Regions from separate parts of the Pseudomonas parafulva genome, predicted to be linked through region 2. Evidence: predicted binding sites of a transcription regulator. Region 2 holds the regulator's gene; the other holds the start of a gene.
What was found. Region 2 encodes FliA, which starts transcription of late flagellar genes. Its sites were predicted from a motif close to CTAAAGTTTNNNNNNNNNNNGCCGNTAA; they were not measured.
Positions count from the first base shown of each region.

Region 1: the regulator FliA is predicted to act here: its motif matches at 2,635-2,662, upstream of B2J77_RS04970 (flagellar protein MotY).

Region 1 covers NZ_CP019952.1:1,118,428-1,122,844, forward strand. The annotation lists gene B2J77_RS04955 (peroxiredoxin) at 168-770, shown strand; gene rnt (ribonuclease T) at 857-1,525, opposite strand; gene pyrC (dihydroorotase) at 1,522-2,568, opposite strand; gene B2J77_RS04970 (flagellar protein MotY) at 2,698-3,663, shown strand; gene B2J77_RS04975 (argininosuccinate synthase) at 3,785-4,417, shown strand, end outside.
Region 2 covers NZ_CP019952.1:3,145,433-3,149,849, reverse strand. The annotation lists gene flhF (flagellar biosynthesis protein FlhF) at 1-1,040, shown strand, start outside; gene fleN (flagellar synthesis regulator FleN) at 1,134-1,967, shown strand; gene fliA (RNA polymerase sigma factor FliA) at 1,964-2,704, shown strand; gene B2J77_RS14015 (chemotaxis response regulator CheY) at 2,810-3,184, shown strand; gene B2J77_RS14010 (protein phosphatase CheZ) at 3,205-3,993, shown strand; gene B2J77_RS14005 (chemotaxis protein CheA) at 4,006-4,417, shown strand, end outside.

The DNA of each region.
Region 1 (4,417 bases), 2.0 Mb from region 2:
AATGCTTGTCAAAGTGGTTTCAGAAGGCATTCGCCCCGGGTGACCAACGGTCGCGCGCTCAGCATTCGGCCTGCCACCGTAACCTGTGTATGATGGTCAACCTTTGTTGCATGTCGGGTCGGCGACTCGGCCTGGCAATGGTTCTTCACTCACATCAGGAGATAACAATGAGCGTACTCGTTGGCAAGAAAGCCCCCGATTTCACCGTACCTGCCGTACTGGGCAGCGGCGAGATCGTCGAAAGCTTCAACCTGGCCTCGGCCATCAAGGGCAAGTACGGCCTGGTGTTCTTCTACCCGCTGGACTTCACCTTCGTCTGCCCGTCCGAGCTGATTGCTCTGGACAATCGCATTCCTGACTTCCAGGCGCGCAACGTGGAAGTGATCGGCGTATCGATCGATTCGCACTTCACCCACAACGCATGGCGCAACACCCCCGTCAACAACGGCGGCATCGGCCCGGTCAAGTACACCCTGGCTGCCGACATGACCCACGAAATCTGCAAGGCCTACGACGTAGAGTCCGAAGGCGGCGTGGCCTTCCGTGGCGCCTTCCTGATCGACACCAACGGTGTCGTGCGCTCGCAGATCATCAACGACCTGCCGCTGGGCCGTAACATGGACGAGCTGCTGCGCCTGGTCGACGCCCTGCAGTTCCACGAAGAGCACGGCGAAGTCTGCCCTGCCAACTGGAAAAAAGGCGACAAGGGCATGAACGCATCGCCAGAAGGCGTTGCTGCCTACCTGAGCGAGAACGCCGGCAAGCTGTAAGCCCGCGTCGAGCAAAAAAAACCGGCCTTCATGGCCGGTTTTTTTTGCCAGCCGCACGGGCTGGCTTTAGCGCTGAAACGCGCGGATCAATCCTGTCGCCAGCCGCCCATGTCTTTCCAGCGGTTGACGATACCGCAGAACAGCTCAGCCGTTTTTTCGGTGTCGTAGCGTGCCGAGTGCGCCTCGCGACCATCGAAATCGATGTCAGCGCTCTGGCAGGCGCGAGCCAGCACGGTCTGCCCATAGGCGAGCCCTGCCAGGGTGGCCGTGTCGAAGCTCGAGAACGGGTGGAACGGGTTACGCTTGAGGTCGTTGCGCGCTACCGCCGCGTTAAGGAAACCCAGGTCGAAACTGCTGTTGTGGCCCACCAGGATGGCGCGCTTGCAACCATTGGCCTTGAGCGCCTTGCGGATGCCTCGGAAGATATCCGTCAGGGCCGTTTCCTCGCTCACCGCCATGCGCAGCGGGTGGTCGAGTTTGATGCCGGTGAACTCCAGCGCCGCGGCCTCGATGTTGGCGCCTTCGAAGGGCTCTACCCGGTGAAAATAGGTATGTTCGGGGAACAGAAAACCCTTTTCGTCCATGCCAATGGTGACGGCAGCAATTTCCAGCAAGGCGTCGGTGGCGCTATTGAAACCACCCGTCTCCACATCCACCACCACGGGCAGGTAACCCCGAAAGCGTTCGGCCATCGGGTGACGGTGACCACCGCTGCCAGAGGATTCAAGTTCATCTTCGTACAGGTCTTCGCTCACGCGTGTTCCTCCAGCAGGCGCCAGCGCAGTGTTTCCCCGGCGCGAAGCGGAATCACGGTTTGCTCACCGAAGGGCAGGCTTTCTGGGGCCGTCCATTGATCACGAACCAGGGTGATGGTGTCGGTGTTGGCTGGCAAGCCGTAGAAAGCAGGACCGTGCAGGCTGGCAAAGCCTTCGAGCTTGTCCAGAGCGTTGCGCTGTTCGAACGCCTCTGCATAGAGCTCGATGGCCGCATAGGCGGTGTAGCAGCCAGCGCATCCACACGCCGCTTCCTTGGCGTGGCGGGCGTGGGGAGCCGAGTCGGTGCCGAGGAAGAACTTCGGGTTGCCGCTGGTGGCGGCGTCGAGCAACGCCACCTGATGCGTGTTGCGCTTGAGGATGGGCAGGCAATAGAAATGCGGCCGTATGCCGCCCACCAGCATATGGTTGCGGTTGTACAGCAAGTGCTGCGCGGTGATGGTGGCGCCAACGTTGGCCGAAGCCTCGGTCACGAACTGGGCCGCATCGCTGGTGGTAATGTGCTCGAAGACCACCTTGAGCGAGGGGAAGCGCTCGACCAGGCGGCGCATATGCTCGTCGATGAAGCGCTTTTCACGGTCGAACACGTCGATCTCGCTGCGCGTGACTTCGCCGTGCACCAGCAATGGCATGCCGACTTCAGCCAGCGCCTCGATAGCCGGGAAAATATTGTCGATGCTGGTCACGCCAGAATCGGAATTGGTGGTGGCGCCTGCCGGGTAGAGCTTGGCGGCGTGCACGATACCGCTAGCCTTGGCATCTCGGATGTCTTGTGGGGTGGTGCGGTCGGTGAGATACAGTACCATCAACGGCTCAAACCGACTGCCAGCCGGGCGAGCAGCCAGAATACGGTCACGATAGGCCCCGGCTTCGGCGGCATTGCGCACCGGCGGCACCAGGTTGGGCATGATGATGGCACGGGCGAAGGTGCGCGCCACATCACTAACGGTGTGAGGCAGGACGGCACCATCACGCAGATGGATGTGCCAGTCGTCGGGGCGCAGAAGGGTCAGGCGATCGGACATTGAGGATTCCAGGCGGGTCGAACTCAAGCCGTAATGCTACCGGAAAAGCCCCTCCAGAGCACAGGTATCAAGTTTTCCCGCGGCCGCCCGATACTGTAAAGGTGAGTGTCGAATTATGTGGAGCCCGCCGTGCGCCAGCGTTACCTAGCCCTGTTTATCGTGTTTGCCAGCGTGCCGGCCGGTGCCTTGACGTTTCAGACACGCATGGAGCGCATTGCCTGGACGGTGGAGGGTGACGCGTTCGAATGCCGGCTGACCCAGCCGATAGACGGTTTCGGAAGCGGTGAGTTCGTACGCCGTGCCGGTGAGCAACCGGTGTTCCGCCTGCGCTCACAAACCAATGCGATGGGTGCCGGCGGTGCCACCTTGCTGGCTGCTGCAGCGCCCTGGCAACCTGGGCGCGGGGACATCAACCTGGGCAATGTGCGCATGGCACGTACCGGCGTGCTGTTCAACTCCTCCCAAGGCCAGGCCAGCCGCTTGATCAACGGCCTGCTCGATGGCCGCAGCGCCGTGGTGCGCAACTTCGCCGGGGAGGGCGGGCGGGCAATGGAAGTGCGCGTGCTGCCGGTCAGTTTCGCCAAGGCCTACAGTGACTACCAGGCCTGCGCCAGCAAGCTGTTGCCGATGAACTACGACCAGGTGCGTCAGACCCAGGTGGGCTTCCCCGGTGGCGGCATCGTGCTGGATCAGGCGGCCAAGACCCGCCTCGATGTGCTGCTCGAATACATGAAGGCCGACCCCAGCGTCAATCAGGTGGCCTTGGACGGGCATTCCGACAACAGCGGCAATCGGTTGACCAACCGCGACCTGTCCCGCCGGCGAGCACTAGCGGTCGCCGATTACCTCATGGCCCACGGCGTGCCTGAAAGCCAGATAACCGTGCGTTTCCACGGCGAGCGTTATCCGCTGGTCAAGAACAACAGCGCCGGCAATCGCGCCCGTAACCGGCGGGTCAACATCGAACTTGAGCGAGGCCCTGCCCAGGCGCAGCCCACGCAAAAGGCGGTCGAGGCCCCCGCTGCCTCCGCTGCCCCGGCGCAGGCTGCAAGTGCCACCAAGTCGGTCCCGGACAAACCCGCCACTGCAAAGTAGCGGCCGTCGCGCCATCGACAATTCTTGTCGCTTTGTCGTCAGAAGCTGTCGCGCCTCTATAAATTGAGCCTCAACGCCGTTAGAATCGGGCCTTTTCCGTACAACCCCGTGGAGTGATGGCATGGCGGACGTAAAAAAGGTCGTACTGGCGTATTCCGGCGGCCTTGATACTTCGGTGATTCTCAAGTGGCTGCAAGATACCTACAACTGCGAAGTGGTGACGTTCACCGCCGACCTGGGGCAGGGTGAAGAGGTCGAGCCGGCGCGTGCCAAGGCTCAGGCAATGGGCGTCAAAGAAATCTACATCGACGATTTGCGCGAAGAATTCGTGCGCGATTTCGTATTCCCGATGTTCCGCGCCAACACCGTGTATGAGGGCGAGTACCTGCTGGGTACTTCCATTGCCCGTCCGCTGATCGCCAAGCGTCTGATCGAAATCGCCAACGAAACCGGTGCCGACGCCATCTCCCACGGCGCTACCGGCAAAGGCAACGACCAGGTTCGTTTCGAACTGGGCGCCTATGCCCTCAAGCCCGGCGTCAAGGTCATCGCGCCATGGCGTGAATGGGACCTGCTCTCGCGCGAGAAACTGATGGACTACGCCGAAAAGCACGGTATCCCGATCGAGCGTCATGGCAAGAAGAAGTCGCCGTACTCGATGGACGCCAACCTGCTGCACATCTCCTATGAAGGCGGCGTCCTGGAAGATACCTGGACCGAGCATGAAGAAGACATGTGGCGTTGGAGCGTTTCG
Region 2 (4,417 bases):
TGTTCGCCGGTCAGTCGCTCACGGCGGCCGAGCCTTTGGTCGAGCCGCACGTTGACGCCCCGCAGCCGGCCACCACCGCAAGCAGCCAGGCCTCGGTGGACCCGCGCCTGTTCGATGCCATGCGCTCTGAGCTGTCCGGCTTGCGCGAGCTGCTGGAAGTGCAACTGGGGTCGCTGGCCTGGACCCAGTTGCAAGGTAGCAAGCCGCAGCAGGCCACGTTGTGGCGCCGGCTGCAGCGCATTGGCCTGTCTGGCCCCATCGCCCGTGAATTGCTCGAGCTGACCAAGGACATCGAGGAGCCTCGCCACGCCTGGCGTATGCTGCTGGCGCACCTGGCGCGCATGATCCGTACGCCCGACGTGGAACCGATCGAGGACGGCGGTGTGATTGCCGTCGTCGGCCCGGCCGGTATGGGCAAGACCACCACCCTGGCCAAGCTCGCGGCGCGCTATGTGCTCAAGTACGGCGCCCACAACCTGGCGCTGGTGAGCATGGACAGTTTCCGTATCGGGGCGCAGGAGCAGCTCAAGACCCTGGGCCGAATCCTGAATGTGCCGGTGACCTATGTCGACCCCGGCCAGTCGTTGGCGGCGGCGCTCGAGCCTCTGCTGCGCAAGCGCGTGGTGCTGATCGATACGGCGGGCCTGCAAGCCAGCGACCCGGCGTTACGCATGCAGCTCGATACCCTGGCCGGTCGCGGCATCGCGGCGAAGAATTACCTGGTCCTGGCCACCACCAGCCAGAAGCAGGTGCTGACCGCGGCCTACCACAGCTACAAGCGCTGCGGGCTGGCCGGCTGCATCCTGACCAAACTCGACGAGTCGGCAAGCCTGGGCGATGTCCTGAGCCTTGCCATCAGTTTCCGACTGCCCGTGGCCTACCTTACCGATGGGCCGCGTATCCCGGACGATCTGCACCTGCCCCGTGGGCACCAGCTGGTCACCCGCGCGGTCAATGTGCAGCAGCAGGACGAGCCCAGCGAGGAGGCCATGGCCGACATGTTCGCTGATCTCTACCACAACCCACGGCGAGCGGGTTGAAAATGAAATGTGTGCAAGGTAGCTATGCCGAGGGATACGCAGCATTGCCCTTCGTGTGGCCTGAGTCCCAGCGAGACAAGGTAAAGAACAGACATGGGTAGCATGCATCCCGTACAGGTAATCGCCGTGACCGGTGGCAAAGGTGGCGTCGGCAAGACAAATGTTTCAGTGAACCTGTCTCTTGCGCTGGCCGAGCTGGGCCGCAGGGTCATGCTGCTCGACGCCGACCTTGGGCTGGCCAATGTTGATGTGTTGCTGGGCCTTGCGCCCAAGCGCACGCTGGCAGATGTCATCGAAGGGCGTTGCGAACTGCGCGATGTGATGCTGCAGGGCCCAGGCGGTGTGCGCATCGTCCCGGCCGCTTCGGGTACCCAGAGCATGGTGCACCTGGCGCCTGCCCAGCATGCGGGCTTGATCCAGGCGTTCAGCGAAGTCGGCGACAACCTTGACGTGCTGGTGATCGATACCGCTGCCGGCATCGGTGATTCGGTGGTCAGCTTCGTGCGCGCGGCCCAGGAAGTGCTGCTGGTGGTCTGCGATGAGCCGACCTCGATCACCGACGCCTATGCGCTGATCAAGCTGCTTAACCGTGATTACGGCATGAACCGCTTCCGGGTGCTGGCCAATATGGCCCAGAGCCCTCAGGAGGGGCGTAACTTGTTCGCCAAGCTGACCAAGGTCACCGACCGCTTCCTGGATGTGGCGCTTCAGTACGTGGGCGCCGTGCCTTACGACGAGTGCGTGCGCAAGGCGGTCCAGAAGCAACGCGCCGTGTACGAAGCGTTCCCGCGCTCCAAATGCGCCCTGGCCTTCAAGGCCATCGCGCAGAAGGTCGACAGCTGGCCGCTGCCCGCCAACCCCCGTGGCCATCTGGAGTTCTTCGTCGAACGCCTGGTGCAGCCGACCAGTGCAGGTTCGATGTCATGAGCGCCAGCGGCTTCAAGATGTACAGCCGCGCCTCGAAAGACGCGCAGTATGAGCTGATCGAGCGTTATGCGCCGCTGGTCAAGCGCATTGCCTACCACCTGTTGGCGCGACTGCCGGCCAACGTGCAGGTCGAGGACCTGATCCAGGCGGGCATGATCGGTCTGCTCGAGGTTGCCAACAAGTATGACGCCAGCAAGGGCGCCAGTTTCGAGACCTATGCCGGCATCCGCATTCGCGGGGCCATGCTCGACGAGGTGCGCAAAGGCGATTGGGCACCGCGTTCGGTGCACCGCAATACCCGCATGGTCAGCGATGCCATGCGTGCGGTCGAAGCCAAAACTGGCCGCGACGCTAAAGATCATGAAGTTGCTGCCGAACTCAAGTTGAGCCTCGATGATTATTACGGGATTCTCAACGACACACTGGGCAGCCGCCTGTTCAGCTTCGACGACCTGTTGCAGGACGGCGAGCACGAAGGCTTGCATGAGGATGGCGTCAGCGGCCAGGCCGAACCTGCCCGTGGGTTGGAGGAAGAGCGGTTCCAGGTCGCGTTGACCGAGGCCATCGCCAACCTGCCGGAGCGCGAGCGCCTGGTGCTGGCGCTGTACTACGACGAGGAACTGAACCTCAAGGAGATCGGTGAGGTCTTGGGGGTCAGCGAGTCGCGGGTCAGCCAGTTGCACAGCCAATGCGCCGCGCGCCTGCGCAGCCGCCTGGGGGAATGGCGGGCCCGTTGAGCCCGCCGTCGTCGTTGCCGTTTTCCACGTTGTACCGAATCGATTGAGTGCGCGCTCGGGGCCGAGCGCGTTTGAGACTGCTTGGAGGTCTAATTGGACAAGAACATGAAAATCCTCATCGTCGACGACTTTTCGACGATGCGGCGCATCATCAAGAACCTGCTGCGTGACCTGGGCTTCGCCAACACCGACGAAGCCGATGACGGCACGACGGCGCTGCCGATGCTCGAAAGTGGCCATTACGACTTCCTGGTAACCGACTGGAACATGCCAGGCATGTCCGGTATCGACCTGCTGCGCAAAGTCCGCGCCAGCGACAAGCTCAAGACCTTGCCGGTGTTGATGGTGACCGCTGAAGCCAAGCGCGACCAGATCATCGAGGCCGCCCAGGCAGGCGTGAATGGCTATGTGGTCAAGCCGTTCACCGCCCAGGTGCTCAAAGAAAAGATCGAGAAGATCTTCGAACGCGTCAACGGCTGAGTCACGTCAGGGGGCGCGCCATGAGTTCATCACACACGTCATTGGGCGAGTTCGAATCGACCCTCAAGAAGCATGCCCAGGAGTTGGTCGAAAGCCTGGAGCGCGGACGGTTCGGCGAGGCGGTGCAACTCATTCACGAGTTGAACCAGACCCGCGATCGGGGGCTGTACCAGGAAGTGGGCAAGCTGACCCGCGAACTGCACAGCGCCATCGTCAGTTTTCAGATCGACCCGACCATACCCCAGGCCGAGGAGGTGTCGCAGATTACCGACGCCACCGAACGCCTGTCCTATGTGGTCAAGCTCACCGAAGGGGCGGCAAACCGCACCATGGACCTGGTCGAGGAAAGCACGCCTGTGCTCAACGACCTGGCCAGCGAGGCCAAAGCGCTGAGTGCCGATTGGCAGCGCTTCATGCGCCGCGAAGTGAACGCCACGGAGTTTCGTGACCTGGCCAAGCGCGTCGACGGTTTCCTGGCACACAGCGCTGAGGGTAACCGCAAGGTGGCCGGCCATCTCAACGACATCCTGCTGGCCCAGGATTACCAGGACCTGACCGGGCAGGTGATCAAGCGCGTCACGGCGTTGGTGACCGAGGTGGAAAGCAACCTGCTGAAATTGGTGATGATGGCCAGCCAGGTCGACCGCTTTGCGGGCATCCAGCATGACCAGGATCAATTGCGCGCAGAAAAAGATCGAGAAAAACATCCGACTCGGGGTGAAGGTCCGCAGATTCATGCCGATAAGCGTGAAGACGTCGTGTCCGGTCAGGACGATGTCGATGATCTGCTATCCAGCCTGGGTTTTTAAGGAGCACCTTTGATGAGCTTCGGCGCCGATGAAGAAATCCTTCAGGATTTCCTGGTAGAAGCCGGTGAAATACTTGAGCAATTGTCCGAGCAGCTGGTCGAGCTTGAAAGCCGCCCTGACGATGCCGACTTGCTCAATGCGATTTTTCGCGGTTTCCACACTGTAAAAGGGGGCGCCGGCTTCCTCCAGCTCAATGAGCTGGTGGAGTGCTGCCATATCGCCGAGAACGTGTTCGACGTGCTGCGCAAAGGTGAGCGCCGGGTCGATGCAGAGCTGATGGATGTGGTGCTCGAAGCACTGGATGCCGTCAACGGCATGTTTGCCCAAGTGCGTGAGCGCAGCGAAGTGACCCCGGCCACGCCAGAACTGCTGGCAGCCCTGGCGCGTCTGGCAGAGCCTGGCAGCGCCGACGCGGCCCCGGCCC